DNA from 3 places in the Thalassospira sp. MIT121401 genome. Region 2 is predicted to be linked to each of the others. Evidence: predicted binding sites of a transcription regulator. Region 2 holds the regulator's gene; each other region holds the start of a gene.

Region 1 (10,896 bases), 1.6 Mb from region 2:
CATGTCCAGCACGGTGGCAATGCACATGGTGACTTCCCAGTTGCCGATATGACCGGTAAAGAACAGGCCGGGCTTGCCATCGTCCTTGAGCGCCAAGCCGTTTTCCACGCCAACGATCTCGATGCGAGGTCCGCCCGGGCGCAATTTGTGAAGATGGGGGATTTCCCCGGCCGACCGGCCAAGATTGTCCCACATATCAACGATGATCTGATCAATTTCGGCCGGTGACTTCTCCGGGAACGCCTTGACCAGATTGTTGCGGGCCTTTTTGGACTGTCCCAGTTTGGGGCCGATTGTTCGCAGCAGCCAGCCCCCAAATCCCGATGCCATATCGATCGGCATGATGGCGAACATCCAGTAAAGCAGATAGGCCCCGAACCCTTGCAACGGGTGGGACAGGTATTTTTGGCGCATCCGGTAAAGGTCGCTGTTCTTATCCATCGGCGAGTACTGTCTTCACAATCTGGGAAAGCTGATCGGGTGCCTCGAACACCAGTCGAATGTCGAGACTGTTTATGCCGTTCCGGCTGTCGGATGGCAAGCGCATCAGGTCTTTTTGCGTGGTCACAAGTTCCGCATCGAGTTTTGCCGCGGTCATGCGCAAAGCTGTCAACTCATCGGGCGCAAACACATGATGGTCGTCAAAATCCTGTGTGGCGACGATCCGTGCCCCGACCAACGCCAGACTGTCATAGAATTTCTGCGGGCGGCCAATGCCGGCAAAGGCGACCACATTCTTGCCAGCAAAGCGTTCGCCGTTTACCGGCACGATCCGCGCGCGCAGGATCGGCACGGATGCCGGAAGATTGGTGATGAAGTGCGGGGTCTTATCGCCGATCAGAATGATCGCATGGACCTTTTCAAGGCCGCTGATCAGGGGTTCGCGCATGGGGCCTGCGGGCATGACGCGACCGTTTCCGATGCCATAATTGCTGTCGATAACGGCAAAGCTGCAATCCTTGATCAGGGACGGGTTTTGTAATCCGTCATCAAGAATGATCGCATCCGCGCCGTTATCCCGGGCCATTTCCGCACCCAGAAATCTTTCGCGCGATATCCATGCCGGACCATGGTGCGCCAGAAGCAACGGTTCATCCCCGACCTTTGATGCGTCATCAAGACCCGGGTCGACGCGATGGGGACCGGCAATGGAGCCGCCATAGCCGCGGCTGACAAAATGCGGGTGACGACCCAATGCGCTTAGAACATCAAACAGGGCAACGGATGTTGGTGTTTTGCCCGCACCGCCGACGGTGAAATTGCCAACGCAAAATACCGGGCAGCCCGGATGACGCGCGGTTGTGGTTTTTGCGCGCATGCATGCCCCGGCACGCCACAGCAATGATAACGGGCTTAGCAGTTTCGGAACCAGACCATCTTTCTGCCAGAAGCGGGGATCACGCATGATCGGCCTCGTCGATTGCTTTTTGCGCCATCAGCGGGCGCAGCGCATCAACGGTTCGGTCAAGAACTTCGGCCTTTGAATTGGCATAGTGCAGGGCGGCTTCGGCGATCGTTCGCGCGGTTTCGCGATCACGCAGCAGGGCGCCGACCTGACGGCATAGATCATCTGCATCCGATGCCGGGCGGCATGCACCCGCAATACGCATTTCTTCGCTGATGGTGGCAAAGTTGCTCATATCCGGGCCATGCAGGATGGCGCAATTCAGGCGGGCCGGTTCAAGCGGGTTTTGCCCGCCCGATGCGCAAAGCGTCTTGCCCATGAAGCAGACCGGCGCGATCCGGTAAAACAGGCCCAGCTCGCCAATTGTGTCGGCAAGATAGATATCCGTGCCCGGGGTAATGATGTGACCAAGGCTGCGTCGGGCAACTTGCAACCCCTGTGCGATCAGCTCGGCTTCGATCTCGTTTGCGCGGTCCGGGTGGCGGGGCACGATGATGGTCAAAAGCCCGGCCTGTTCAGCTGAGAGCTTTTTGTGAATGTCCCCGGCAATGCGTTCTTCACCGGCGAATGTGCTTGATGCCAGCCAGACCGGGCGCAGTCCGATCTGTTCCTGAAGCTTTGCCAGTGCACTTTCATTGGCAGGCAGCGGCGGGGCAGCGAATTTGAGGTTCCCGACCGTTTTGACATTACCAGCGCCTAGTGAGGCAAACCGATTTGTTTCGTGATCACTTTGCGTCAGGACAAGATCAAACGCCGATATGACCGGACGAATGAATGACGGATAGCGGGAATAACCCTTAAAGCTTTTTTCCGAAATCCGGCCATTCAGAAGCGCAAGTTTCACACCGGCCTTTTGTGCCTTGGTCAGCATATTGGGCCAAAGGTCACTTTCAAGCCAAAGCGCGACATCGGGTTTCCAGTGATGCAGGAAACGGGCAACGCAGACCTGTCGGTCGATTGGAATGAATTGATGGATTACACCTTCCGGCAGGCGGGCATTCATCAGTTCGGCCGAAGTAACAGTCCCCGTCGTCACCAGAATGGACAGGCCGGGATAGCGACGGCGAATTTCATCAATCACCGGCAAGGCAGATAATGATTCACCAACACTGGCGCCATGGATCCAGACAAGATGTCCCTTGGGGCGAACCGCACTTGGATGACCGAACCGTTCGCCAATACGGCCCGGATCTTCCTTGCCGCGTTTTTTTCGCCGGTTCAGATAAAGATGAAGTGCCGGGCCAAGCAGGCGGGTCGCCGCGCGATAGGCGTAAAACAGGCTCATTTGCCGGTTGCCCCCGCTGCGATTTCGGACCGTTTCTGTTTGGGCAATTCATCGGGCCCGGCAGGTGCAATGACGTCAAGTCCAAGATCGCGGTCGGTATCCTGGGTCAGTTTGGTCAGGGCGTTTTCGATTTCAAGCCGTTTGGCTTCAAGACCGGCATCATCGAGTTTGCGCTCAACGAAAACCGGTTCCCCCCAATGAAAGACACCGCGGGCAAATGGCACCGGCAGGGGCAGGACAAAACGGTCCCAGCTTTTGAAAATCTTGCGGCTTGATGCGGAATAGGTCAGCGGGAAAACCGGAACGCCGGCCATGCGGGCTGCCTGTACGACCCCGTCGGATGCCCGCATTCTGGGGCCGCGCGGGCCATCGGGGGTCATGCCGACAACGTCACCGGCCTTGAGTGCCTTGATGATTTGACGCAGGGCCGCAGCCCCGCCTTTGCCAACCCCGGTGGAGCCCGCGATGGTCTGAATGCCGAAATGAGCCACGGTGCGCGAAATGATTTCACCATCGCGATGTGAAGAAATCAGCATATGAAACGGCAAATCACCGCCAACCGCACGCCAGGTATAGGGCATCATCAACAAACGTTGATGCCAGAAGGCAACGATGAACGGTTTGCCGTCGCGCAAATATTGCGCGGGCAGATCGCCGCCTTCTGTTTTCCAGCGGCCGGTCACGCGGACAAGGCGCACATAGGCCGCTGCTATCCAGCACAAGGTGCTGCGCATCGTGTCGCTTTTGATGATCCGCTTATGCCACTGCACGCCCGATTATCCCGAAATTGCCCGGATCAGTTTCCGTTTTCTTCTGAGAATTGCAGATTATAGAGGTTTGCGTAAGCCCCTCCAAGTTCGAGCAATTCTTCGTGCTTGCCCTGTTCAATGACGCGCCCGTTATTGATGACACAAATCTTGTCGGCATCAACAATGGTCGACAGACGGTGCGCAATCACAAGGGTGGTGCGCCCCTTCATCAATTCGGAAAGCGCGCCCTGGATATGGCGTTCCGATTCCGTATCAAGGGCCGATGTTGCCTCGTCCAGAAGCAGGATCGGTGCGTTTTTAAGCATCGCGCGCGCAATTGCAATACGCTGACGCTGCCCGCCTGAAAGCTTCACGCCATGTTCGCCGACAATGGTGTCATAGCCGTGTTCAAGCTGAAGGATGAAGTCATGAGCGGCGGCGTGACGGGCGGCTTCCTCGATCTCGGCGTCGCTGGCACCGGCGCGACCATAGGCAATATTGGCGCGTACCGTATCATCAAACAGGGTGATTTCCTGACTGACCAGTGCAGTTGCCTTGCGCAGGGATTCAAGCGTAACGCCACGAATATCCTGACCATCAATGGTGATCGCACCGGCATCAATGTCATAGAAACGCGGGATCAGGTTCAGGATGGTGGATTTGCCTGCACCGGACGGACCAACAAGTGCGACGGTTTCCCCGGCCTTGATATCCAGATCAATATCGCGAAGGGCGGTGATTTCCGGATTGTAGGAAAAGGCGACGTTTTTGAAGCTAATATCGCCACCTGAAACCGTCAGCGCTTTGGCATCCGGCGCATCCTTGATTTCGGGTTCTATATCAAGAACTGTGAAAACGCGCTGTGATGCTGCCAGACCTTGCTGCAGTGTGATGTTGATATTTGCCAGACGTTTTACCGGCTCATAGGCCAGCAAAAGGGCGGTGATAAAGGCAAAGAAGCTTCCGGGATCGCTGGCACCGTCGATCACCCGGCTGCCGCCATAAATAATAATCGCTGTAATCGCCGCACCCCCAAGCGTTTCCATGATGGGGGATGAACGGGCACTGACGGTTTGTGCCTTGAAGCTCAGTTTGAAGACTGTTTCAACCAGCTTGCCCATACGTGAACATTCGTAAGGTTCCATGCCATATGCCTTTACATGGCGGATGCCCTGGAATGTCTGTTCAAGCAGGGTGGCAAATTCACCAATTTGCTGCTGGGTGTTGGCTGACACCTTGCGCATCCGGCGACCCAGTCGCGCAATCGGGTAGATCGCAGCGGGAAAGACCGTGAATGCAATGATGGCAAGCAGCCAATCCTTGTAGAACATGACGCTGATCAGGACGATGGCAGTCAACAAATCCTTGCCAAATCCGGTCAGCGAGTTGGAAACGGCCGCACGCATTGCCGTGATGTCGTTGGTAAAGCGCGTGATCAGCTTGCCGGTATTGGTGCTGTGGAAGAAGCCGATATCAAGACGAATGACATGTTCGTACAAACGGTTTTGGATGTCGGCCAGAATACGTCCACCGACATAGCTCATCAAAACGGTCTGGCCGTAATTGGCGAAACCTTTCAGTGCAAAGGAACCAAGAACTGCGGCGCCGACAGGAACAAGCATCGCTTCGCGCTTGTTGATGAAGACATCATTGATAATGGGGTCCATCAGAAGCGCATAAAGGCCGGTTGCACCAGCCATTAAAGCCATACACAGAAGAGCAAGAAGAATTTTCCCGAAGTATGGAGCAACGGCATCTTTGACGATGCGCTTGACCAACGGCCATGTGCCCCAATGTTCTGTGGTGTGGTCCAAGGAGTTCTTGGGCAATTGCTTCTTCCTGGTCGTTTAGGCCATTTCCACATTGTATCGAACTGATACTGTCTATATGGATAAGGCTTCAAATAAATATTCAAATGTACGCGCTGTTGCTAGCACGCCGAGCCATAAGCGGCAAGCCGCAGTAAGCTTCATACGGACACAAAACTGATCTGTAGATCAGCAGGTCACAAAGAGCGACATATAAGACAAAATAATGAACGAGCAACTGCACGCACTTGTCGAGCACACAATAGCCCAGGGCGTGGGCGCACGCGTTTTCCCGTTAAGCTGGAATGGTCGGCGGATATGGGTCAAACAGGCGGTGCCGGCAAAGGAAAAAGTCTGGCATCGGTTGCAGCGCTTTCTGGCCAATGTCACGGGCATTCCGCTTTTGCGTCCAACGGTGTCGCCCGGCGGCAAAGCGGGGCTTGTGAATGAAGCCAATACCCTGCGCAAACTGGCCGCACATGGCGTACTTGTGCCTGATCTGATTGGCGAAGGGGCGAACTGGATCGCAATCGGTGACAATGGCGGTATCCTTCAGACCAGGATCGAAGATGATGTTCGGTCCGGCAATGAAGACCGGGTCAAACAGCATATCACTGCTGCTGCATCCGCACTGGCGCGACTGCACGCATCGGGTGTGTCGCACGGGGCACCTTTATTGCGTAACATGACGATACGCGATGATGGCCAGATCGGCTTCATTGATTTTGAAGAAGACCCGAACGCCCGCATGCCATTGGAAGATGCGCAGGCCCGCGACATTTTGTTGTTCGTATTTTCCATTCAGCGCGAGTTCAAAAAACGTCCGGAATTGTTGCGGTCAGGATGGGCAACCTATGTTGCCACAGCGGGCGAGACTGCCGGGCAACTTGTCCCTTTGCGCAAGGTCATCAGGCTTTTGCGACCGGTTTACATGATTTTGCGTCCGTTCCGCAGATGGCTGGGAACGGACGCATTGAATGGTATTCTGGCTTATCGCACTTTGCGCAAAAGCCTTTATCGCAGATAGAACTTCACCCGTTCCACGCTTTCCGTCGGTTTTTCCGGGACCAGCCACTTACTGGGCGGGTTGACCGACCGGGGTTGTGCCAAGGCTTGCCTGATCTTGATCCGGGGATGTGGCCGGGTTTGTGCCCGCATTGTGCCGGGTGGCATCGTCAACCGAAATCCGGACGACCTCGATCCCGTCAAACCCGCCGGAAAACGGTGCCAGATTGTGCAGGAACTGGGTGGCGGAATTCTGCCAGCTATATTGTTCGGCCAATGCACGGGCATCTTCGGATGTCAGCTCAAGTGCGGCCAGGGCTGCTTCACGCAGGTCGGCATCAATCGCACCGGCCTTGGTGCCGCGCACGATATCGGCTGGTCCCTGAACCGGGAAGACGGCAACCGGGGTGCCCGATGCCAGTGCTTCAAGGATCACAAGGCCGAAGGTGTCGGTCTTGCTTGGAAACACAAAGACATCCGCCGAAGCAAAGGCTGTTGCCAGTTCTTCGCCAACCTTTTTGCCCAGAAACTGCTCATTGGGATATTTGCCCTTAAGCTCGTTAAGTTGCGGGCCGTCGCCAACCACGAACTTTGTCCCGGGCAGATCAAGGTCAAGGAAATGGCCGATATTCTTTTCCACCGCAACCCGCCCGACAAACAGCCAGTGTGGTTTCGGGAAATCGCCAAATGATGCGTCCGGTCGGGGCCGGAACAGATCAAGATCCACCCCGCGCGACCAGATATGCAGGTTTTCAAAGCCCCAGTCGGACAGTTCCTGACGCAGGCTTTCGGTGGCGACCATGACCGAGCGTGATTTGGAATGGAATTTGCGCATCCCGCGATAGGAAATCGACAGCGGCAGCCGCCAGCGCGCATGAATATATTCCGGAAACCGCGTGTGATAGGCGGTTGAAAACGGCAAGCCGTGTTTCAGGCAATAGGAACGCGCAGCCTGACCCAGCGGACCTTCGGTCGAAATGTGGATGGCGACCGGGTGCAATGCCTCGATCATTTTGGCCATCTTGCGTTTGGCAAACAGGGCCAGACGGATTTCCGGATAGGTCGGGCATGGAACAGTTTTGAACTGATCGGGCGAAATGATGTGAACATCATGTCCCATCGCGCCCAGCTCGCCACGTACGGTTTCAAGGGTACGGACAACACCGTTTACCTGCGGATACCAGGCATCGGTTACGATCAGTATTTTCATGCAGTCTTTCCAATCGGGGCATCGCTGCGCTTTTTGGAAGCACCCGATGCGGAATTGTCCGTGCCATGGGCAATGCGGAACATGGAGATCAGTTTGCCAAGACCCAGTGACGGGGTGCTTGCAGCGTCCCGGCCGGGGCTGGAATGGCTCATGGCCATCTGGCGCATTTCCGCCCAGTGCAGAAGTTCAAGCTTGCCATCCTTGTCTTCAACAAGGGCGGTGCAGCTTTCGACCCAGTCGCCGTCATTGCAATAAAGCACATCACCGATCATGCGTTTTTCGGCATGATGGATATGACCGCAGACCACGCCATCGACCTTGCGTTTCGCGGCTTCGTGGGCGACGGCATTTTCGAAATTGCAGATGAACTGAACGGCGTTTTTGACCCGGTTTTTAAGATAAGCCGAAAGCGACCAGTAACCGTATCCAAGGCGGCGGCGAATGCCGTTATAGTAACGGTTAAGGGCGATGGCCAGGTTGTAGGCCGTGTCCCCAAGATAGGCCAGCCATCTGGCATATTTGACAACCCCGTCAAATTCATCGCCATGGATGACCAGCAGGCGTTTGCCATCGGCTGTTTCGTGGATATCGTTCATTTTGACATCGACATGCCCAAAGGTCATATCGACAAATTCGCGGGCAAATTCATCATGGTTTCCGGGGACAAAGATGACTTTGGCGCCATTTTTTGCCTTATCCATGATTGTCGTGATAACAGCATGGTGACTTTCCGGCCAATACCAGCTTTTCTTGAGCCGCCAGCCATCAATAATGTCACCGACCAGATAATAGGTATCTGCTGTTACTTCATTGAGGAAATCCAAAAGAAGATCTGCCTGACATCCACGTGTCCCCAGATGGACGTCTGAAATCCAGACCGTGCGGTAATGCGGTTGCAGCGTCATCGCTGTCATTGCCGCTCCTCCGTATCCTGCCAAAAGGATGGCTGGAATTCGGCGTTTCGAGGTGCCGAATACTGTCCCCAACCAGTATCGGTTTAAAATAAAAAACGTGATTTTATAACCCGTTCACAGAAATTTCGTCGTTCTGTAAAGCAACTGTTACATTTTTTCTTTCATATGGTAGTGCGTGTGTATGATTTATTTCGGTTTTATTTCGGAAGTATGTTCTGAATGACCCATGCCGATGTGACTGTGATTTTCAATCCCCGTGCGGGGGGGAACAAACAGCGGTTTCTGTCCAAGATTTTGCAACATGCAGGGATCAGGGTGGAATTGTTGCAGACCACCCATCCCGGCCATGCCCGTGAATTGGCGCGCAAGGTTCGTGCCCATCAACGCCTGTTTGTTGCCGGCGGCGACGGATCATTGAACGAGGCCCTGAACGGTCTGCTTGATGCCCAGATCGATGGTCACGAAGTCCCGCCACTTGGCGTGATCCCGCTCGGGACGGCGAATGTTCTGGCCGTCGAAGTCGGGCTGGAACGCAAGGCAAAGGCAATTGCCGACTATATCAACAATCCCGGTCAGGTCTGGATCCGGCCCGGACTGGTCAATGGGCGGGCCTTCTTTTTGATGGTTGGAATGGGGGCCGATGCCGATACGGTTGCCAATGTGTCGCTCAAGCTCAAGCGCATGATCGGCAAGGGTGCCTATGTTCTTGAAGGATTGCGGAACATCTTTTTCCCGCGTCATCGCGACTTTGAAGTCAATATCGGGCGGGAAAACTATCGGGTGGCCGGGGTTGTGGTGACCCATGCGCAGCATTACGGCGGCGAATTCATCATTTCACCGACTGCGAAGCTGACCGATAACGGTTTTGATGTTGTCCTGATGCCCGGCAACGGTATCGGTGCATTGTCGCGCTATGGGCTGGCCCTGACGTTAAACAGGTTGCATGAGCAAAGCGATGTCTCGGTTGTGCGGTCTGAACGCATCACGATCACCAGCCATTGTGGCCCGGCTCCGCTTCAGATTGACGGTGAAAGTGCCGGCAAACTGCCATGCGAAATTAGTCTGTCGCCCTATCCGGTGCGGCTGATGGTGCCACAGGCCTATGCAATGGCCGCGGGGGGCGTGGTTGAAACCGGCCCGGAACCACTTCGCCTGACCAGCGGTTAACCCCGAAGCGAGGACTTCAGAGCAAATGCACGATATCCCGGTTGTTTGCGGCCGGGATATCAGAAGGCATGTGATCACGCTTGGAAATCGCAAAGCAAAGATCAGGCATTCTTTTGCAAATTCCCATGATCTTACCCGCCATTTCGCGGTTTTTCCGCGTGTAAATCGGCGTTTTATGGACCGATGCCCCGGTTCTGATTTTCGATGCCCTTGGGTTGATAACTGGGGATGGTCCAATGCGTTGTGCCCTGCTTTGCGGCGTCTGCCAGCATGTCTGGAAATTACGGTGTTTGGTGTTGTCAAACAGGGAAACTGATCCGCCGAATTGGGCCGATCTGCCGGGCATATTCGAAAGGACAGGTATACAGGTCTTCTGGATAGGTCGGCCTTACTTTTCCTTGTAATTTCGCATGTTACGCCAAACCTTTAAGTTAGTTGCAATATTGTGATTATCTAAAACAAGGGTTGTGTACTCCCCATATGGGGAGGGTAGTGACTGTCATGAGCAGATACCTTGGTAATCAAAGAGATCGTAGCGCGGTGCTGCGAACACGGAGGGTATGATGGTGTCGCGTGTTTCTTCTGCGCCGACGGGGGCGTTTTTGGAAAACTTGGGTGTTAAGACAAAGATTCTATTGGGGTTTTCAGCAGTGCTGGTCATTCTTGTCTCAGCGCTGGCATTCGCATTCTACAGCTTCACCAAAGTTGCACATGATGTTGATGAATATGCGCTGCGGGTCGAAGAAGCCGCACTTGTTGCCCAGATTGAAACGCGGTTTTTGCGTTTCAAAAGCCATGCCCGCGAATTTGCCAACAAGGCAAGCGCCCATGACGCGGAACAGGTGTTTGTCATCGCCGATCAAATCCGCCCAATTCTTGACAAGGCATTGCAAAGTTTCGAGTCAGCCGAACATCGTGCCCGGATCGAGAAAATATCCGGGGCACTTGATCGCTACATGCAGGATTTCGAAAAAGTCCGTGATCTGAGCGATGAATATCACGCCCTGATCACTGACCGGCTTGAACCCGACGGGATCAAGGTCGTTTCCGATCTCAATGCATTGATCGCACGTGCAGAAACCACCCAGAATATCGATGCCCTGAAAAAGGCGGTGGCCGCGCGTGAGCATGCGCTTCTGGCGCGTCTTTATTCCAATATTCTGATCGGGCGTCAGGATGACAGCTTTGGCGAAAAGGCAGCCAGCGAGTTCGGCCTTCTCAAGACCGGGCTGATTGAAATCAACCAGACAGTACCCGATGCGGAATACAAAAAGACCATCGGCGAAGTCATGACATTATTTGATGATTACCGTGATGCATTTGACAAGATCAGGTCAAATGAACTGGTCATCA
Region 2 (10,896 bases):
TGGTGCACTTGATCCGGCAACGGTTCTGCCGGTCCAGATCTATCTTTGGGCAGACAGCCCGGAACGTGCCTTTGTCGAGAAAACCTCGGCAGCGATTATGGTGTTGCTGGCCTTCCTGATCCTGATGAATGGACTGGCTGTGTATCTGCGCAAAAAATTTGAACGGAAGTGGTAAAATGGCTGCTGTATCCCAGAGCGCAATGACGGCAGAGCCGTCGGTCGCAAGCCCGAAAATGACGGCACGTGACCTTAATCTTTTCTATAGCGACAACCAGGCGCTGTTCGATGTCAATCTGGATATCGTCGAACGTCAGGTTACCGCTTTGATCGGCCCGTCGGGTTGTGGCAAGTCGACCTTCCTGCGGTGCATGAACCGCATGAATGACACGATTGATGGTGTGACCATCAATGGCAAGGTGACCCTTGATGGCCGCGATATCTATGACAAGCGGATCGACGTTGTTCAGTTGCGCGCGCGTATCGGGATGGTGTTCCAGAAACCGAACCCGTTCCCGAAATCGATCTATGACAACGTGGCCTATGGCCCGCGTATTCATGGGCTGGTCAATTCGCGTGACGAACTTGATGAAATTGTCATGACCTCGCTTGAGCGTGCCGGTCTTCTCAAGGAAGTAAAAGATCGCCTGCAATCGCCCGCTACCGGTCTTTCGGGTGGTCAGCAGCAGCGTCTTTGCATCGCACGTGCGGTCGCGGTCAGTCCGGAAGTCATTTTGATGGACGAGCCGTGCTCGGCACTTGATCCGATCGCAACGGCAAAGGTCGAAGAGCTGATTGACGAACTGCGTTCGAACTACACGATCGTGATCGTGACGCACTCCATGCAGCAGGCTGCGCGTGTATCGCAGCGGACCGCATTTTTCCACCTTGGCAAGCTGGTAGAAGTTGGTGAAACCGATCAGATCTTCACCAACCCGAAAGACGACCGCACCAAGGGTTACATTACCGGTCGCTTTGGTTAAGCGATACGAGGAGAACGCATAAATGGCTGACGACAAAACACATATCGTGAGTTCGTTCGACGAGGAACTGACCCGTCTGAACAACATCATCTCGCAGATGGGCGGGCTTGCAGAAAGTCAGCTGATCTCTGCGATCCGCTCTATTGTAAAGCGTGACTCGGAACTGGCTGAAAAAGTCATTCTTTCAGACCATCGTATCGATGTTCTTGAACAGGAAGTGCAGGACTTTGCGGTCCGTCTTCTGGCCCTGCGCCAGCCGATGGCTGATGACCTGCGTCAGGTCGTGACGGCGCTTAAGCTGTCCAATGATCTTGAGCGTATTGGTGATTTGGCCAAGAACATTGCCAAACGTGCCCAGGTCCTGAACCAGATCCCGCCGATCCGTCCGGTTCAGGTGATCCCGAACATGGGCAAGCTGGCCCAGGAAATCATCAAGGATGTTCTCGACGCCTATATCGAAGGTGACGCCGAAAAGGCGGAACGCGTCTGGGCGCGCGATCAGGAAGTCGATGACATGTACAATTCGCTGTTCCGCGAATTGCTGACCTACATGATGGAAGATCCGCGCAACATTACGGCATCGACCCACATGCTGTTCATCGCCAAGAACATCGAACGTATTGGCGATCATGCCACCAACATCGCCGAAACGATCTATTACCGGATCAAGGGCGAAGACCTGCCGGCAATCGACCGGCCAAAAAATGATGCAGCGAACTTTGCTGTTGTCGAACCGAATGAGTGACACTGGAGCATAGGAAGATGGACCCAACGGTTCTTATCGTCGAGGACGAAGCTGCAATCGTAACCATGTTGCGCTACAACCTCGAACGTGAGGGGATGCAGGTTGTCGAAGCCGGTGACGGTGACGAAGCGTTGAAAATTCTTGCTGAAACGCATGTTGATCTTGTCCTTCTGGACTGGATGTTGCCGGTCATGTCGGGGATTGAGGTTTGCCGTCAGATCCGCCGCAAGCCCGAAAGCCGGGATTTGCCGGTCATCATGGTGACTGCGCGCGGCGAAGAAGGGGATCGCATTCGCGGGCTTGATACCGGTGCTGATGACTATGTCACCAAACCGTTCGCGATTGGCGAATTGCTGGCACGTATTCGCGCACTTCTGCGCCGATCCGGTCCGGCGCAACCACAAGGGCAGTTGGTCTATTCCGATATCGAAATGGATCTTGCCGCCCATCGCGTCAGCCGCAATGGCAAGGCCATCCACCTTGGTCCGACCGAATTTCGTCTTCTGCGCTACTTCCTTGAACATCCGGGGCGTGTTTTCTCCCGCGAGCAGCTTTTGAATGCTGTTTGGGGACCGAACATTTATGTCGAAACCCGTACAGTTGATGTGCATATCCGCCGCCTGCGCAAGGCCCTGAATGATGTCAAAGGTACCCGCGACATCATCCGGACGGTTCGGGCGGCCGGCTATGCGCTGGACTCGGAAACTGCGGCCTGATTGATCCGGCCACAAGGCCGGGCTGCTGGCTGGCTGGTTGGATGGCTCGTCGGAAAAATCCTGACAATCAGATCAAACAAAACCCCCGTTGCCACAGGCAGCGGGGGTTTTGCATTTAGCTGTCTTTAGTTTTGCCGCGTGTGGTGCGGCCTGACCGGGATGTAGCCAGTTTGTCTGATGACGCTGTCTTTGTCGCCGGTTTGCGGGGCGCTGCTTTTTTGGCCGGTGTGGTTTTGCCCGACGTTGTTTTGCCCGACGTTGTTTTGGTTGCGGCGGGTTTTGTCGCAACCTTGCGCGCGGTTGTTTTCTTTGGCGTGGCACGCGACGCAGGTTTCTTTGCCGTCGGTTTGGGTTTTGCGGTTTGCGCAGCCGTGCCGGATGCCTTTGTTGTTTTCGCGGTCGCCGGGGACGCAGATGCCGCAGATGGTGTTGTCGCTGGTGCGACGTCTGATGCCGGTGCTGTTTGTGCCGGTTCCGGGGCTTTTTTACGCTGGGTCCTTGGCGCCAGTTCGTTCATCAACAGCATGTCGGCGCGCCGGAACTTGGCGATTTCGGCATCAATGTCTTCTTGTGGCACGTCACAGGCCGACAGCACATGATCCGAAAGCCGAAGGCCGGTTTCCAGTACTTCGGGAATTGCCGCATCGGCCCCGCTGCGCGATAGCGGGCCAATATGGGTGATGTCCTGGGCGCGGGCAAAGATCTTGAGATGCGGATAATGCTGACGTAGAAGCGCAACGGTCTTTTCGGTTGCATGCGGGTTACCCATGGCAACAACCGCAATGCGCGCTTCATCGGTGTGGGCGGCGCGGAATGTTTCCGGGCGCGATCCATCGGCAAAGAATACGGGAAGTCCCTCTGCACGGCCGCGCGAAACCTGTTGGGCATCACTGTCGAGAACAATGAACGGAATATCGCGGGTTTTCAAAAGACGCGCCAGAACCCGGCCAACACGCCCGCTGCCGATGACCAGAACATGCTGGTGGATGCCTTCGGTTTCATCCGAGATCGGGCCAAGCTGGTCGTCTTCCTTGGGATGCAGCTTTTCCTCGATCCGGTGGCCAAGATTGATTAGGGTCGGTGTTAATGCCATCGACAAGGCAACCACCGGGATCAGCATCGCAGCAAGATCGCGCGGAATTGCACCATTCTGGGCCGCCAGTGCAAACATGACGAATGCAAATTCACCGCCTGCTGCCAGGCTCATCGCAACACGAAGGGCCGAACCCCGTTCGAACCGGATCGCCAAGGACAAGACAAACAGAACGGCCGTCTTGATGACAAGCAATGCAATCAGCCACAGCAGCACACTGCCAAACTGTTCATAGACAACATTGGCATTGACCGACATCCCGACCGACATAAAGAACAGCGACAGGAAAACGCCACGGAATGGCGCGATATCGGCTTCGATCTGATGACGGAATTCGGTTTCGGCCAGCATTACACCGGCAATGAACGCGCCAAGTGCCATCGAAAGTCCGGAAACCTCGGTCAGGGTGCTGGCGGCAAGAACAACGAACAGGGTGCCAATCGCAAACAGTTCCGGGTTTTTAAGCGACGCGATATACCGAAACAGATGCGGCAAAAGATATCGTCCTGCGACCAGAAGCAGGGCGACAGAACCGAAGCCAAGAAGAATACTGATCCACGGGCTGGTTTCGGTGCCGGCATTGCCCGCCGCCTGAACCATGATCAGGAACGGACCAACCGCCACGTCCTGGACCAGAAGGATTGCAAGGGCGGCCCGCCCGAAACGGGTATTGAGCTGTCGGTCATCGGACAACTGTTTCAGGATGATCGCGGTTGATGACAGGGCAAGCGCACCGGCAATAACAAGGGATGCTGCCAATGGCAGATCAAGTAGCGCCAGAACGCCCATGATCGCAGCCATTGAAACCAGGATCTGCAACAGGCCGAGTGCGGCAAACCGCCCGCCAATGACGCGCAATCGTTCGCGCGACAGTTCAAGCCCGATCATGAACAGCAGAAAGACAACCCCCAGTTCGGCAACTGTGGAAATGTCTTCGCGTTCGGTAATCAGTCCAAACCCGAATGGCCCGATGCAAAATCCGCCGATCAGAAAACCGATAATCGAATTGGCGCGCAAACGATGCGCGATGGGTACTGCAACCACAGCCGCAGCAAGGATCAGGAACAGCTCGAACAGAACGCTGTGATGCATGGTCAGAATCGATCCGGCAAAGCAGATAAATATTTGAAAACAACGAGATGATCAGGATAGCGGAATTGAACGGTATCGTCCTGTGGAAATTTGACGATGCCAACGCAATTAACCCGTACCGGTTTGATCTGTTTCAAGGCTTGTCTTGTTGGTTTGACCTAATGCGCCGGGCGGGGAATTCAATTGTGTGCTGTGAAAATTGTCATGCCCTGATGACTTGCCAATCCCGGTGCCAGATGCCATGTTCCGCGGGCCTGATCAGGTCCATATAATTGACACCCAATAAGAGCAAACGCGTCTTGGAACAGCTTATCCCCTATCTTCAGATTATCGCCGGTCTTGTCCTGTTGACGGCTGGTGGCGAATTTATCGTGCGTGGTGCCGTTGGATTGGCTCTTTTGCTTGGGGTGTCAAAAGTCATTGTCGGTTTGACGATCGTTGCGGCCGGGACATCGGCGCCGGAATTTGTCGTGTCATTGAACGCATCGCTCAAAGGAACGGCCGATATTGCGATGGGCAATGTGGTCGGATCCAATATTGCCAATATCCTGCTGATCCTCGGTGCGGTTGCGGTGCTTAAACCGGTTGCGGCAGGACGCATCACGGTTGTTCGCGATGGCGGGACCATGCTGCTGGGCACCGTTTTGTTCATCGCACTTTGCATGTTCGGGGCGATTGACCGGTGGGCCGGGGCCTTGATGCTGTGTGTGTTGGCGGCTATCTGGTATTTCACCTACAAGCATGACAAAAACATGCCCAGCGAAGCCAGCCATCTGCATGAAGAAGAAGTTGATGAAGTCGGCGAGGTGCCCAAAGGCTGGGCCAAGCCGCTTGTGGCGACCCTGATCGGGATTGTCGCACTGATGTTCGGGGCGGAATGGCTTGTTGACGGTGGCGTTGCCGTTGCCCGGCAGTTCGGTGTTTCCGAGGCCGTTATCGGATTGACGCTCGTTGCGTTCGGAACGTCATTGCCCGAACTTGCGGCATCTGTGGTCGCAGCATTCCGTGGTCATTCAGATGTTGCACTTGGCAACGTGCTGGGTTCGAACCTTTTGAACCTTCTGGTGATTATTGGCGGGGTGTCGCTTATTGCGCCAATTCCGGTGCCGGAACAGATTTTGAATTCCGATTTGTGGATCATGCTGGCGGTAACCGTCGGGTTGCTTGCTGTTGCCTATGCGTTTCGCAAAATTTCGCGCATTACCGGAAGTGCATTTGTGATTGCCTATTTTGTCTATGTCTTCCAACTTGTAGCAGCCTGAAAACCGGCTTGGTTGAATTGACAGACGCATAAAGGGATCCGCAGAAAATGACTGCACAGGTGCCCAAAACCGTTTTGATTACAGGTGCAGCTAAACGCATCGGTCGGGCCCTGTCGCTTGATCTGGCGCGAAATGGCTATGACGTCGCACTTCACTGTCATCATTCGCGCAAGGATGCCGAAAGCCTGGCCGAGGAAATCCGTGCATTTGGCCGACGCGCCTGTGTGATTTCCGCCGATCTCGCCAGCGAAGAAGACACCCACCGGATTGTGCGCGAAGCACAGGCGGCCTTGGGGCCGATTGCGGTTCTGATCAATAATGCGTCGACATTTGAGTATGATGACATTCAATCGGCCACCCGCGAAAGCTGGGACCTTCATATGGAGGCCAATCTGCGGGCGCCGTTTGTTCTGTCACAGGAATTCGCCAAACGCCTGCCCGACGATGTCAAAGGCCTGATCGTCAATATTATCGATCAGCGGGTCTGGAATCTGAACCCGCATTTCGTGACCTATACATTGTCAAAGGCCGGGTTGTGGACCTTGACCCAGACCCTTGCACTGGCATTGGCGCCGAAAATTCGTGTTAATGCGATCGGGCCGGGGCCGGCTTTGCCTAGTAGCCGACAAACACAGGACATTTTCGATCAGCAGTGCGAGAAAACCCCGCTTAAAGTCGGGACAAACCCGCAAGAGATTTGCGACGCGGTTCGATTTTTCCTTGCCGCGCCTGCCATCACCGGGCAAATGTTAGCCCTTGACGGCGGGCAGCACCTTGATTGGGCGCCCAGTGGCAATAATGACAAGCCAATCGAATGATGTCAGGCATGATGGTCTGACATCGGCCGGACGGGGAGGGCAGCACAAGGCGCCCATACCCAAAAGCAGCACAAGGAAGACCCGACTATGACCGCAGGCCTGAAACAGGATGCCAAAATTACGACATTGCCTTTTGCCGATCTGCCTCATGCAGACCGGGCCGGCAGCCTGCGCCGTGTCTTTGTGCGCGATATGGTCATTCATACCTCGATCGGAGTTTATGACCATGAAAAGGAAGCCCCGCAAAGGGTCCGGATCAACCTTGATCTGGCAGTCCTCGAAGGGGACGGGGTTCAGAATGACGATATCACCACGGTCCTGAGCTACGAGGATCTTGTGGTTGGGACCCGACGCATCTGCCAGGATGGTCATGTGAACCTTGTGGAAACCCTTGGGGAAAAACTTGCGGATATGTGCCTTGCTGATCCGCGCGTGCGCAAGGTGATCGTCCGGGTTGAAAAGCTCGACGTTTTTGAAGACGTCTCGGCGGTCGGGGTCGAAATCGAACGGCACAATATCGCGCGTTGATTTACGCCCGATTTCGTTAAAAAATTTACTTTTTCAAACCGGCGGGCCAAGGGACTCTGTGATTCCCTTAGGGCGAATCGCAGCAGTCCTTATGCACAAGCATTTGGCGAGATGGAATCAAAGGAAAATATTCGATTTTTACGGCTGTATTACCGAATGATTTCATGTTGACAGTTATTTTTGGTATATAAATCAATAACTTAACTGTTTTGCCCAATATTTGGGCACTTCACAGAAAGTTAAGACTCTCAACGGGTGCAGGAAGAAGCCCCCCTATTACCCACATAGTTATCCACAGTCTTGGTGGACATCTTTTTTCCGCCACGATTCCCTGACGCGGTGTTGCGATGTTAATCTTTTCGGCTATGTTCCAAAGCCCGGCCAGATTGTGACGGCCGTCACAACTTTGGATGTATTTGTCTGATTGCGGAGTGCCTTTATGAAACCTGATGCCCCCTCCGAAAACCCGAACGGGGAAGATGCCCCGGGGCGGGAAATCGGTTTGTCCCTTGAAGGTGACGAGAACCGGGGCGGGGCCGCGCGTGGTGTCGAGGCAATCAAATACGCCCTGAAAACCATGCCGGGTGCACCGGGCGTTTACCGGATGCTCGATGACAAGGATCGGGTTCTTTATGTCGGCAAGGCCAAGAACCTTAAAAAGCGTGTGGTGGCCTATACCCGCATCATGCAATTGCCGATCCGGATTGCCCGTATGGTCGCCCAGACGGTCCGGATGGAAATCATCACCACCCATACCGAGGCCGAAGCCCTTCTTCTTGAATCCAACCTGATCAAGAAGCTCAAGCCGCGTTACAACATTCTTCTGCGGGATGACAAAAGCTTTCCCTATATCCTGATCACCGAAGATCATGATTACCCGCGCATCGTCAAACATCGCGGGGCACGCGCCAAGGATGGCAGTTGTTTTGGGCCTTTTGCGTCTGCCTGGGCGGTGAACAATACGATCAACCATTTGCAGCGCGCATTCCTGTTGCGATCCTGTACCGATGCGGTTTTCTCGAACCGGTCGCGCCCGTGTTTGCTGTATCAAATCAAACGGTGTGCAGCGCCCTGTGTGGACCGCATATCCAAGCCGGAATATGACGGGCTTGTTGATATCTGCCGTGACTTCCTGACCGGCCGCAGCCAGAAAATCCTCAAGCAGCTTGAAGCTGATATGATGGCCGCGTCCGAGCGCATGGAATTCGAACAGGCCGCGATGTATCGCGACCGCATCCGTGCATTAAGCCAGATCAGATCGCATCAGGACATCAATCTTGAAGGCGTCGAGGAAGCCGACGTCATCGCCCTGCATCAGGAAGGCGGACAAAGCTGTGTGCAGGTGTTCTTTTTCCGGTCTGGATCAAACTATGGCAACCGGTCCTATTTTCCGCGCCATGAACAGTCTGCGGAAATTCCCGAAATCCTGTCGGCCTTTGTCGGGCAGTTCTATGCCGATAAGCCCGCGCCCAAACAGATTTTCCTGTCTCACGAGATCGAAGGTCAGGAACTGGTCGAAAATGCACTGGGCATCAATAACAACCGCAAGATCGAGTTGCTGGTGCCCAAACGGGGCGGCAAACGCAAACTGGTCGAGCATGCCCTGACAAATGCCAAGGATGCGCTGGGGCGGCGTCTTGCCGAAAGCGCAACACAGCGCAAGCTGCTTGAAGACCTTGCTGACAAGCTTGATCTGGAAAGCACGCCCGAACGGATCGAGGTTTACGATAACTCCCACACCCAGGGGACCAACATGGTGGGCGGGATGATTGTGGCCGGACCGGAAGGCTTTATGAAAAACGCCTATCGCAAATTCAACATCAAGGGCGACATCGCACCGGGTGACGACTTTGCCATGATGCGGGAAGTTCTGACCCGTCGGTTTGCACGCGCCCAAAAAGAAGATCCGGATCGTGAAAATGGCACCTGGCCGGACCTGTGTCTGATTGACGGTGGTTTGGGGCAGCTTGGCGTTGCGCGCGAGGTCCTTGAAGATCTTGGCATCGAAGATGTGATGCTGGTTGGTGTCGCCAAGGGTGTTGATCGAAATGCCGGTAAGGAAGTTCTTCACATCCCGGGCAAGGCACCGGTGCGTCTTGATATGAAAGACCCGGTTCTTTATTTCATCCAGCGCCTGCGCGACGAAGCGCACCGTTGGGCGATCGGAACCCACCGGGCAAAACGGGCCAAGCAGATCGGCAAAAGTGTTCTGGATTCGGTTCCGGGTGTTGGTGGTGCGCGCAAAAAGGCGCTTTTGCATCATTTCGGATCAGCCCGGGGGGTTGCCGATGCCGGGCTTTCGGATCTTGAGGCAGTCGAGGGCATCAGTGCCGCCCTGGCGCGAAAGATCTACGATCATTTCCACGAAAATGACTGATAACCTGTTGCTGATGTCTTGCTTTTTGGCGGCAGGCGGGTAATACCCCGTGTGCATATTGCCGTCCCGGCAGCGCGCTTTTGTGCGATCAACGATCTCAGCTTAAGGAAACAAATGCGATATTTTCCTTCCTGGTCTTTGACCCGGTCTTCAACAGTCATGCCTGATGAACGTCTGCCGTGGGGTGAGATGTTCCCGATGGGATTGCAGCATCTTGTTGCCATGTCTGGTGCCACAATTCTTGGCCCGCTTCTGATGGGGTTTGATCCCAATCTGGCCATTCTGTTTTCCGGTATCGGAACCCTGATTTTCTTCATCTGTACTGCCGGTCGGGTGCCAAGTTATCTGGGCTCGTCCTTTGCGTTTATCGCGGTTGTCATTGCTGCGACGGGATATGCGGGGACCGGTCCGAACCCCGATATCGGGGGCGCGCTTGGTGGTATCATTGCAGCCGGGGCGCTTTATGTCGCCATCGGTCTGGTTGTTATGGCAACCGGGACGGGCTGGGTTGAAAAACTGATGCCGCCTGCGGTGACGGGTGCCGTCGGTGCGGCCATTGGCCTGAACCTTGCGCCGGTGGGGATCAGCGGCATCACAGGTGACAATATGCACATGCTGGTGGCGCTTCTGACCTTGTTGTCGGTTGCTGCTGTTTCTGTCTATGCACCTGTTGCGTTGCGCCGTGTTTCGATTCTGGTCGGTATTTTGGCGGGTTATGGTCTAGTTCTTGTTCTGGGGAATGGTCTGGGACTGATGCCGGGTGTTGATTTCTCTGGTCTTGCGCACGCCGCCTGGTTTGGCATGCCGGATTTCGTTGCACCGCGTTTTGAAAGTTCCGCCATGGTCATGATCGCACCGGTGGCCTTCATTCTGGTGGCTGAAAACCTTGGTCATATCAAGGCGATCGGCGGCATGACCAAACAGAATATGGATCGTTATATCGGCCGCGGTTTTGTTGGCGACGGCTTGGCGACCATGCTGGCAGGTTCGGGTGGTGGCACGGGGGTGACCACCTATGTTGAAAATATGGGTGTCATGGCGGTCACACGCGTTTTCTCGACCCTGATTTTCGTCATTGCAGCGGTGATTGCCATTTTGCTTGGGTTCTCTCCGAAATTCGGGGCATTGCTGCACACAATTCCGGCACCGGTTCTGGGCGGGCTTGGCGTGGCTGTGTTCGGATTGATTGCCGCGGCAATGGTCCGTTTGTGGGTTGATAACCAGGTTGATTTTTCTGATCCGCGCAACCTGTTTACGGTTGGTATTACCCTGATTTTCGGTGGTG
Region 3 (10,896 bases), 730 kb from region 2:
ATCGGGCAGATTGGGTTGGCGTTCGACATAGGCATTTACCAGAAACCATCTGACGTCACCGGTTTCCTCATTCACCTTGCCAAAGACTTCGTTGACCATCGTGGTGTTGGTTTTACGCACCCTGTTGACCGGGTATTCGTAAACCATCAACCGCCTGTGCTGTTCGTCAACAAAGTGCCATTGCGGATCGTATGATGTTTTTCCGATCAGATGATCGTAGCTCATTTCCAGCAAATCCATCGCCCGCGGGTTCGCATAGACGATCGATGTATCCCAGTCATGGATCACCACGCCGACGATGGAATTATCAAGAAGGGTCTTCAGATTCAGTTCGTTAAAATCAATCTTCATCTCCCCACACTCTTCTTCGGTCGGTTGAACCGGACACGGTTTATGGTCCGCGCGTGGGAGAGCCGTCTGATCAGATAACGATTTCTGTGATGGCCTTCAGGCCATTCTGGTTTTCAAGCCAATGCCGGGAATACCGAAATCGCGATGTTTTCGCTTCCCCGAACCTCTCCCTCCGAATAGCTCCAGCCATTCAAATGGGGAGGAACAGAAATCTTTCAATGCAATTGCAGGCAACTTTCGATGATTGCAATTTGCATATCAAGACACCCGTCCGCCTGCTGTGCTGTCAGTTCTTTTTCTTGGTGTCATCGCCCCAGGGCAAGGCGTGAACGTCGATGCCTTCTTCGACGAGTTCGACCGTTTCCTTCAGCGATGCCTCACCATAGATGCCGCGTTTTTCAGCTTCGCCGTAATGGATTTTGCGGGCTTCCTCGGCAAATTTGTCACCGACATGTTCGCAATTGGTTTCGACCTGTTTGCGGATTTCGGCAATCGCGGCCTTGGTTGCTTCGGCCACGGCTTTTTGCTGCTGTTTTTCCGCTGCCAGTTCCTTTTGCCGCGATGTGCGCAATCGCGGTGCCATCAGGGCCTTGCCCACATTGGACGTGCCACAAACCGGACAGGACAAATCGCCGCTTGCGGCCTGCGTGTCATAGGTCGCGCCGTCCTTGAACCAGCCTTCAAATTCGTGATCATGTTCGCATTTAAGCTGAAAAAGAATCATGATGGTACTTGTGGAAACCGATATGTCGCAGAATTAAGGTATCTGTAATATGGCCTGACCGGGCGCATTCCGCCAGTCACATGCGAAACCTTCAATAAACAAGATTTACAAAAATGTCATCCCAATTGCCATCGGACTGGATCACACAACATTGCCCCGTGGCAACGCCGGGACATAACCGCGCACTCGACCTTGCCTGCGGCGCCGGACGGCACAGTTTCTGGCTGGCCAATCAGGGATGGGATGTCACGGCAATTGATCGCGATCTTTCGCGTATCGAACAGCCCAGCAACCGGGCGATCAACTGGATCGAGGCCGATCTTGAAACCGGGAACTGGCCCCTTGAAAACCGTCAGTTTGATCTGATTGTCGTCGTCAATTACCTGCATCGCCCGCTGTTTGATCATCTGCGCGCGGCAACAAGCCCGGGCGGCATCCTGATCTATGAAACATTCATGGTCGGCAATGAACGTTTTGGCCGGCCACGGTCACCGGAATTTCTGCTGCGCCCGGATGAATTGAACGAAACCTTTGCCGACTGGAATATCATCACCGCCCAACAAGGCCCCGTCCGCGACAGCGATACCGGATTACCGGTTTCTGTCAAACAGGCGATCGTTGCGCAAAAGCCGGCTCCACCTGAAAACGAATGATCGGGCCCGAAGGACCGGTCACGGTCGCAAGGTTCGGCCTGGCAAAATCGGCATTCAAATGAACAATCGGCTCTTTCGAAACATCATACCAACAAGTCACGTATTCGTGGATACGCCAAGATTACTGTTTTGTCGAAATTATCGATAAATAACAGCATCTTATGATGTCGACCACACGACCACACCACACCGGTAAAAACATATCGTCAGACTTTTGAAATCGCGGGAATTGGCGAATTCCGGTTCATCCGAACATTGTAACAGATCAATCATATTTGCTTCACGAAAGCGCCTTTCACAGACACTAGACTCCCGCCGCATTCGCTGTTGGGCAGATAGCAGCGAGCATATTATTCGATAAGGGAGACTATCGAAATGAAACGCCTTCTTGTGGCTTCCGCGCTGGCTGGTGCCATGTGCGCAAACGTTGCCTATGCGGCTGATCAGCTTCCGCAGGCAAACGATTCCTATTTCCTTGCTGCACAGCAGACCCTTCAGCAGAAGCTGATGGAACAGGACAACACCAACCGTGCCAAAAACATCATCCTGTTCGTCGGGGATGGCATGAGCATTCCGACCGTTACCGCGGCCCGTATCTTTGAAGGCCAGAAGCGCGGCGTTGACGGCGAAAGCAACAGCCTGATTTTCGGTCAGTTCCCGAACGTCGCACTGTCGAAAACCTATACCCATGACGCCCAGATCGCTGACTCGGCACCGACCGCATCGGCAATGGTGACCGGTGTTAAGCTCAATAACGGCACCATCGGCGTTTCCAAGGAAGTCGCCCGTCGTGATTGCGAAGCACAGAAAGAACATCCGCTGACCAGCATCGCCGCACAGGCCGAAGAAAAAGGCATGTCGACCGGCTGGATTTCCACCGCCCGCCTGACCCACGCGACCCCGGCTGCGAACTATGTTCACACCGCTGACCGTAACTGGGAAAGCGACAGCGACCTGACCGAAGAAGCAAAGGCAGGCGGCTGCAAGGACATCGCTCTTCAGATGATCGAATGGAAAGAAGGCGGTGACGGCTTTGAGGTTGCCATGGGTGGCGGTCGTCGCATGTTCATGGACAAAACCATGGAAGACCCGGAAGATGCCGGCAAAATGGGCCAGCGTTCCGATGGTCGCGATCTTCCGAAAGAATGGGTAGAAGCCAACGGTGCCGGTGCGCAATACATCTGGAACCAGGAACAGTTCAACAAACTCGACCCGGCCAAAACCCAAAAGGTCCTGGGCCTGTTTGACCGTTCGCACATGGAATATGAAGCCGACCGTGCAAAAGATGCGGCTGGCGAACCGTCGCTTGCTGAAATGACCGGCAAGGCGATTGATATTCTCGCAAAAAATGACAAGGGCTTCTTCCTGATGGTCGAAGCAGGTCGTATTGACCACGCCCACCATGCCGGCAATGCCGCACGCGCCCTTGAAGACACCGTCGCGCTGAACGATGCCGTCAAGGCCGCCATGGGCAAGGTCAACCTGAATGACACCCTGATCATTGTCACCGCCGACCACGCGCACACCATGACCATTTCCGGTTATGCAAGCCGCGGCAACCCGATCCTCGGCCTGTCCGAAGAAAAAGGCGATGATGGCAAGCCTTACACCACCCTTGGCTACATGAACGGCCCGGGTGCTCTGAAAGACAACCTTCGCGCTGATCTGACCAATGTTGACACCACCGACATTGACTACCTTCAGCAGGCACTGGTCCCGATGAGCAGCGAAACCCACGCGGGCGACGATGTTGCAATCTTTGCAGCCGGTCCGTGGTCGCACCTGTTCAAGGGTGTGGTTGAACAGAACTTCATCTACCACGTCATGGCGCATGCCTCGAAAATCCAGGAAAGCATGGCTTCGAAATAAGCCATCCGCTGACCACCATCTTTGCCGGTCGCAGTTCGCTGCGACCGGTGCTTCTGTTTGACGGAGACTTCCCATGCCCATCGGACGCCGCACATTCATTGCCGGTGCCTCTGCCTCAATCGGTCTTGCCCTGACCCGTCCGGCATTCGCGCAAAGCCGCATCAAAATTCGCGACCTTTACAAAACACAGGCCGAATTTTCCGCCGAGGCAAAAGCCTTTGCCGCATCGCGCGAAATCATCACGGTTCCGGGTTTCATGGCCCCGCCGCTTAAGGCAGATGCATCCTTTTTTGTCCTGACCCAGCGCCCGATGGCGGTCTGCCCGTTCTGTGAAACATCGGCAGACTGGCCAAGTGACATCGTTTTTGTCCGCACCCGCGATACGGTTGATGCGGTGGCATTCAATCGCCCGATCATTACCACCGGTATTCTTGAACTCGGTGAAGCCAAAGATGAGGAAACCGGTTTTGTCAGCCTTGTCCGACTTGTCGATGCCCAGTTCGAACTTATCTGAGCCCGTCTCTGACGTGCTTTTGTGCATCGAAGAACTCAGCCTGCATTACGGGAAAAACCAGCCCCCTGTGTTGCAAATCGGAAATCTTGCGATTGATCGCGGGCAAACCGTCGGCATTTCCGGCCCGTCCGGATCAGGCAAATCAAGCCTGCTGTATCTGATCAGCGGCCTTTTGAAGCCAAGCCTCGGCAAGATCATCTGGAACGGCACGGATATCACCACCCTGGGCGAAGGTGAAACAGATCGTTGGCGGCGCAAATCCATCGGTTTCGTTTTTCAGGATTTCCACCTGATTGATGAAGTCAGCCCGCTTGACAACGTTCTGATCCCGGCAAGTTTTATCGGTTGGCGCATTGATGATGCCACCCGTAAACGCGCCCACGAACTTCTTGATCAGGTGGGCGTACCGCTGGCGCGCAAAAGCACATCTGATTTGTCACGCGGTGAACAACAACGTGTCGCCATTGCCCGTGCCCTGCTGTTTGATCCACCCGTCATTCTGGCCGACGAACCAACCGCAAGCCTTGATGACGCCGCATCAAAAACCGCAACAGACACCCTGTTTTCGCTGGCCAGGTCGAACCGCACCATCATCACCGTCAGTCATGATCAGGATGTGATTGATCGCTGCGACCGCGTTCTGCGTTTTGACAAGGGCGCCCTGATTGATGATAGCGCTAACATCAAGGAAAAGGCTGAGCTTGCATGAACCCGTTTCCCATCGTGATGGCCAGCCTGAAACGGCACTGGATCATGAACATTCTGTTTGTTCTTCTGATCGCGGTTGCGGTTGCCATCGGTGTTGGCCTGACGGCACAGGAACGTGCGCTCCGTCAGGGCAGTGCACAGGCGGCCGACAAGTTTGATATCCTGATCGCAGCCCCGGGAAGCCAGACCGAAATCGTCATGAATTCGATCTTCCTGCAACATAGCGCCATCAATCTTCTTGATGGTCCTTATTGGGGCAAGCTGTTTGATGATCCGCGGGTTGAAATTGCTGCCCCGCTTGCCTTTGGCGACAGCTGGAAGGGGCATTCGATTGTCGGATCAACGCCGCAATTCGTGACCTATCTGTCTGGCGGGCTTGCCAGCGGGCATGTGTTTGAAACCATCGAACAGGCCGTGGTCGGTGCTGCCGTGCCGCTTGCCATTGGTGATGAATTTGAACCCAGCCACGGCCATGGCCCCGAAGAAGTCCTTGATCATCATCACGGCGCGGAACTGCATGTAGTTGGCAAAATGCAGCCGACCGGCACCCCATGGGATAGCGCCATTATTGTGGCGGTCGAACAGGTCTGGGATCTTCATGCCCTACCGACCGGGCATCATGAACTTGCCCTTGATGAACATGATCATCAGGATCACGAAGATCATGAACATGAAGAAGCCAATGCCCATGATGATGGCGACCATGACCACGATCATGACCATGCAGCAGATCACGACGAAGACGCCCATGATCACGCACACGAACATGATGACCATCATCACGTAACCCGCATCGGCCCGCCCTTTGATCTTGATGAATTGCCCGGTGTCCCTGCCATTGTCGTCAGACCCAAAAGCGTTGCCGCGGCCTATACCATCCGGTCCGATTATCGCACCGACCATTCCACCGCCTTTTTCCCGGCCGAAGTCCTGGTCGAGATGTATCGTCTGCTTGGCAATGCCGGATCGGTGATGCGGGCCATGGCGCTGGGGTCACAAGCGCTTGTGGTTGCGGCAATTCTGGCTGCGATCCTTGCGCTGATGCAGCTTTATCGCAAACAGTTTGCCGTTCTGCGGGCCCTTGGTGCGCCGCGCAGTTATGTCTTTTCCGCGATCTGGAGTTATGTCTCCCTGCTGGTGGTTACCGGCGCGATTTGCGGTCTTGGGCTTGGCTGGATGGTGGCGCAATCTGTATCGCGGATCTTTACCGCCGAAACCGGAATGGCGATGCAGGCATCGCTCGGATCATCAGAACTGATGCTGGCGGGTGGCTTTGTCATTATCGGATTGATCCTGGCAACCCTGCCCGCCTTTTTGCTGTATCGCCGCCCGGTGGTCAGCGCATTGCGCGGTTCCTGACCTGATCTGATCCGTAACCGATCTAAAAAACACCCCGGCAGACCATTCTGGCCGGGGTGTTTTGTCATGGGGGGCAATATGGCGGGGCAGTATGGGGCGCTATGGGTGGTATGGGGCTTAACGCTTATTTGATCGGTGCTGCCATGTCATAGGTGCCGTCATTGTCGCTCATGTCCATCCAGCTGTCATCAGACGCCGATTTCGGTTCAAGATCGGACCATTCATCATTGGCATCCATAATGTAATCGGCGATATCGCTGTTCCAGGTTTCGGCGACTTCCGGGGTGATGTTAAGATACAAGCTGCCATCAACGATCCGCCACAGGTTCGGGTTGGCAGGAACCTTTGCCCCCTTGGCAACACCATATGCACAATGCCCGTCATATTTCGGGGCATATTTTGCCGGATCGGCCAGGAACATGTCGCGGTTTTCAGCCGTCGCAAAGGCCCAGGTCGCCCCATTATAATCGGCGGTAATGTCTGCGCGGCCCGGCACGGCATGGGGCTGCATCATGCCATCGTCTTTTTGCGCCAGATTGAAATAGGCCACCGCGTCATAGCCGCTGATCGCAAAGCCGGTTTCGTCGACATATTGCTCACCCGCCAGGGCTGCGCCCGACATGGCAAAAAGGACAATCGCCCCGGTCAGTGTTTTCTTCAACATTGGTGCTGTCTCTCCGCTTGGGTTTCCGTGATGACCAAGAGTGCCCCGCACAGCCTGAAAATCGAAATGACGTTGCGACACTGTTTCGTGAGGCCCTGTGAGCAATCTGTCATCCCGATCAGATAAAATTGCAAATTCAATGCAATTTGGCTATTGACCTCAACCTTACTTCAGGAATTACCACCAAGGAACAAACCCACCCTTCTCCTTTACATTGAAAGGGAAACGCCATGAGTGAAGCATTTCTGGAACACGTGAATTTTACCGTTTCCGACCCCGCCCGAACGGCAAGTCTTCTGCATGACTGGTTCGGATGGAACGTCCGCTGGAAAGGCCCGTCAATCCATGACGGTGAAACCTATCACGTCGGCAACAGTTCAAGTTACGTCGCACTTTATGCCCCCGGCAAAGCCGACAGTTCAAACGGCGCCCGTGATGCACGCGACAATACCTATCAGACGCGCGGTGGCCTGAACCATATTGCCGTGGTGGTCAATGACCTTGATGCGACCGAAGAAAAGATCAAGGCATCGGGTTTCACGACCCATAATCACGCCGATTACGAACCGGGACGGCGGTTCTATTTCCGCGATGCCGACAATATCGAGTTCGAAGTGGTCAGTTATTCCTGACCACTTCGACATCGGAGCTTAGACCGCGAACCTCGAACCTCAAGCCTTACCGGCACATGGTCAGCACGGCTTATAGGTCTGACCATTTTGCAGGGACGGCACCATGCGCCGGATTTCATCAACGCGCGACAGATCGATCTCGGCTGTGACAAAGCCGGGATCGGTCCCGCCATCGGCCAGAACTTCGCCCCACGGATCAATGATCAGGGAATGGCCGAATGTCTGGCGCCCACCCGGATGATCGCCACATTGGGCAGCGGCAATGACAAAGCAGCCATTTTCAATCGCCCGCGCCTTCAAAAGCGTATGCCAGTGCGCCTGTCCGGTGGTTCGGGTAAAGGCCGCCGGGATGCTCAGGATCTTGGCACCGGCCTTGGCGTAATCGCGAAACAGATGCGGGAACCGCACGTCATAGCAAACCGACACACCGATCTTGCCAAACTCGGTCTCCGCAAGTTTGGCGGTGTCGCCGGGACGGAATGTTTTGCTTTCGCGGTAACTTTCCCCATTGGCAAGATCGACATCAAACATATGGATCTTGTCATAGGACGTGATGACATTGCCATCGGGCCCAATAACAAAGCAGCGGTTTGCCACCCGGTCTTCGCCCGCGACCTTTACATGGAGCGATCCGACAATCAGGGTTGATTGAAGTTCCCGGGCCAGATCGGCAAAGAAGCCAAGGCCGGGATGTTCTTCCTGGGGAAAGGCTGCGGCGCGGACATTTTCCCCGCCAAAGGACATCATGGATACGTTTTCAGGAAATGCGATCAACCGGGCCCCTGCCGCATGGGCATCGCGCGCATAGGTCGCCGCACGCGCAAGGTTGTCGGACATGACGTCACGGGAATTGACCTGGACACAGGCAGCAATGAAACGGGTCATGATGCATTCTCCTTTTTATCATTATCCCTGCCATGATGACCCTGTCGGTCACGCGCGACAATACGCAATTCGATCAGTGCGAACTTCGCACCTTATGACCATCGCACCGCCTTTCGGTCATGATGCCCAGCACCCGTACGCAATGACAAAACGTCACGTCCGCGCAGGCGCGTGATCAGCCGTATGCCCCCAAAACAGTCCTGATTGCAACTTACACCTTTCCTTGGTCGAAATTACTGTATACAGTATTCCGTACACCTAAGAAGGATCGAAGATGGAACCTCTTTCCGGTCGAAAAAGTCTGACTGACGAAGTGCATGACCGCCTGGTTGATGCCTTGTGTTCCGGTGCTCTCCCTCCCGGGACACCTTTGCGTCAGGAAGCGCTGGCTGAGGAACTCAATGTCTCGCGGCAACCCGTGTTGCAAGCTCTGGGGCTGCTGCGTCGTGACGGACTGGTCGAACCGATGGGGCGGCGCGGCTATCGCGTGGCACCTGTTGATGCCGATCTGGTCCGTCACGTTTATGACCTGCGAGAAGCGTTTGACGGGCTCGCCGCCCGTCTTGCCGCCCAATCCAACGCCCCGGACCGGGAATCGGCTTTGCGGGCTGCCATCACACAGGGAAACCACGCCCTGGGCAGCGGCGACACCGCAGAACTTGTTGCAGCCGACGTCGCATTTCATCAAACGATCTATCGTCTGTCGGGCAACCCCCTTTTGCCCGAAGCATCAGCGGCCGTCTGGTTGCAAATTCGGCGTGTGATGCATGCAGACCTGCAGACCGGATCGTCCCGCGATCCGATCTGGACGGAACATGAAGCCATCGCCGACGCGATCTGTGCCGGCGATGGCGACCGTGCCCAAATGCTGGCCATTGAACATACCCACAATGCCAAGCATCGCCTGATCTCGAATATGAAGGATACCGATCACCACACCAATTAACCGCCCGAAGCGGGCATCAGCCGCAACACAATAAACAAGAATGTGCGGCGCGGAGGAAACGTCATGAAACTCAGTGAGACCGAACTCGCGAAATTTCGCGAAGATGGCTTTGTTTTTTTGCCTGAACTTTTTTCACGCGAAGAAGCCGCCCTGCTGTTATCCGAAGCCAAACAGATTTACGCATCCGACCGCGAAGAGGTCTGGCGCGAGAAATCCGGCGTCGCCCGAACCGCCTTTGCCGCACATACCTATAACGAAGCCCACCGCCGTCTAGGCGCCCATCCTCGCCTGATCGAACCGGTTGTTCAGTATCTTGAAGAACAGGTCTACATGCATCAGTACAAGATCAACGCCAAGGCCGCCTTTGATGGCGCTGTCTGGCAGTGGCATCAGGATTACGGCACATGGCAACGCGATGATGAAATGCCCGAACCGCGCGCGTTCAACATTGCCCTGTTCCTCGAAGACGTGACCCCGGCCAACGGCCCGCTTCTTTTCATTCCCAAAAGCCACAAGGCAGGCGTGCTTCAGGCCGGTCATGATCTTGAAACCACGTCCTATCCGCTTTGGACGCTTGATCGTGAAACCGTGACCAAACTTGCCGATGACGGCGGCTGCGAAGCCCCGATCGGTCCGGCCGGCTCGGTTGTGATGTTCCACGGCAATCTGGTCCATGCCAGCCCGCCCAATATCAGCCCGTTTGACCGCACGATTGTGTATCTCAGCCTGTGTGCGGTTTCGAACCATATTCGGGCATTCAATCGCAAACCGTGGATTGCGCACCGCGATTTCACGCCGATCGAACCGCTTGCGGATAACTGCCTTGAAGAACTGGTCGCCAAGCGCACCGCCGCATAACACCTGCCGGAGAAGTGAAGATAAATGAATCTCGATGCAAAACTGCGCAAGCGTGCCGATGAAGGCAATCCGGTCCGGGTTGGCATTATCGGTGCCGGTAAATTCGGATCGATGTTTTTAAGTCAGGCCGGACATCATCCGGGCTACCATGTGCTGGGCATCGCAGATCTTGGCATCGACCGGGCCAAGGCGGCATTGCGCCGCGTTGGCTGGTCCGATGACCGGTTTTCCGCAACCGACCCGGCAAGTGCGTATAAAAACGGAACGACCTGGATCACCGATGATGCCGACGCCCTGATCGCCGCTGACGGGCTTGAAGTCATCATTGATGCAACCGGAAGCCCGTCAGCCGGTATTCGCTTTGCGCTAAAGGCCATCGAATATGGTCGCCATATCGTCATGGTAAATGTCGAGGCCGATGTGCTTGCAGGCCCCCTTCTTGCCAAGCGGGCCGAGGCCGCCGGTCTTGTCTATTCCATGGCCTATGGCGATCAGCCGGCTCTGATTTCGGAAATGGTTGATTGGGCGCGCGCCATTGGCCTGCCGGTAACCTGCGCAGGCAAGGGCACCAAATATCTTCCGATCTATCACCATGTAACCCCTGATGATGTCTGGCATCACTATGGTCTGACACCGGAGCAGGCACAGGCCGGCGGCATGAACCCGCAAATTTTCAACAGCTTCCTTGATGGCACCAAATCCGCCATTGAAATGGCCGCTGTTTCCAATGCCT

What was found. Region 2 encodes PhoB, which activates phosphate uptake and scavenging genes when phosphate is short. Its sites were predicted from a motif close to TNTCATAAAACTGTCA; they were not measured.
Region 1: SIB88_RS18320 (diacylglycerol/lipid kinase family protein) is a predicted target of PhoB. The motif match lies at 8,566-8,581, and genes of this name have one in related genera.
Region 3: SIB88_RS07565 (alkaline phosphatase) is a predicted target of PhoB. The motif match lies at 1,850-1,865, and genes of this name have one in related genera.

The regions. Positions count from the first base shown of each region.
Region 1 covers NZ_CP138926.1:3,967,215-3,978,110, reverse strand. The annotation lists gene SIB88_RS18360 (lauroyl acyltransferase) at 1-441, opposite strand, end outside; gene lpxK (tetraacyldisaccharide 4'-kinase) at 434-1,405, opposite strand; gene SIB88_RS18350 (3-deoxy-D-manno-octulosonic acid transferase) at 1,398-2,690, opposite strand; gene SIB88_RS18345 (lysophospholipid acyltransferase family protein) at 2,687-3,460, opposite strand; gene SIB88_RS18340 (ABC transporter ATP-binding protein) at 3,487-5,217, opposite strand; gene SIB88_RS18335 (hypothetical protein) at 5,474-6,274, shown strand; gene SIB88_RS18330 (glycosyltransferase family 4 protein) at 6,323-7,462, opposite strand; gene SIB88_RS18325 (UDP-2,3-diacylglucosamine diphosphatase) at 7,459-8,376, opposite strand; gene SIB88_RS18320 (diacylglycerol/lipid kinase family protein) at 8,596-9,543, shown strand; gene SIB88_RS18315 (methyl-accepting chemotaxis protein) at 10,194-10,896, shown strand, end outside.
Region 2 covers NZ_CP138926.1:940,733-951,628, forward strand. The annotation lists gene pstA (phosphate ABC transporter permease PstA) at 1-175, shown strand, start outside; gene pstB (phosphate ABC transporter ATP-binding protein PstB) at 177-980, shown strand; gene phoU (phosphate signaling complex protein PhoU) at 1,003-1,725, shown strand; gene phoB (phosphate regulon transcriptional regulator PhoB) at 1,743-2,441, shown strand; gene SIB88_RS04195 (cation:proton antiporter) at 2,557-4,626, opposite strand; gene SIB88_RS04200 (calcium/sodium antiporter) at 4,926-5,888, shown strand; gene SIB88_RS04205 (SDR family oxidoreductase) at 5,936-6,706, shown strand; gene folB (dihydroneopterin aldolase) at 6,794-7,234, shown strand; gene uvrC (excinuclease ABC subunit UvrC) at 7,674-9,611, shown strand; gene SIB88_RS04220 (uracil-xanthine permease family protein) at 9,771-10,896, shown strand, end outside.
Region 3 covers NZ_CP138926.1:1,670,184-1,681,079, reverse strand. The annotation lists gene SIB88_RS07580 (diguanylate cyclase) at 1-351, opposite strand, end outside; gene SIB88_RS07575 (DUF1178 family protein) at 638-1,075, opposite strand; gene SIB88_RS07570 (class I SAM-dependent methyltransferase) at 1,189-1,728, shown strand; gene SIB88_RS07565 (alkaline phosphatase) at 2,104-3,597, shown strand; gene SIB88_RS07560 (hypothetical protein) at 3,671-4,111, shown strand; gene SIB88_RS07555 (ABC transporter ATP-binding protein) at 4,089-4,820, shown strand; gene SIB88_RS07550 (FtsX-like permease family protein) at 4,817-6,178, shown strand; gene SIB88_RS07545 (YHS domain-containing (seleno)protein) at 6,303-6,842, opposite strand; gene SIB88_RS07540 (VOC family protein) at 7,073-7,474, shown strand; gene SIB88_RS07535 (carbon-nitrogen hydrolase family protein) at 7,535-8,359, opposite strand; gene SIB88_RS07530 (GntR family transcriptional regulator) at 8,634-9,305, shown strand; gene SIB88_RS07525 (phytanoyl-CoA dioxygenase family protein) at 9,369-10,163, shown strand; gene SIB88_RS07520 (NAD(P)H-dependent oxidoreductase) at 10,188-10,896, shown strand, end outside.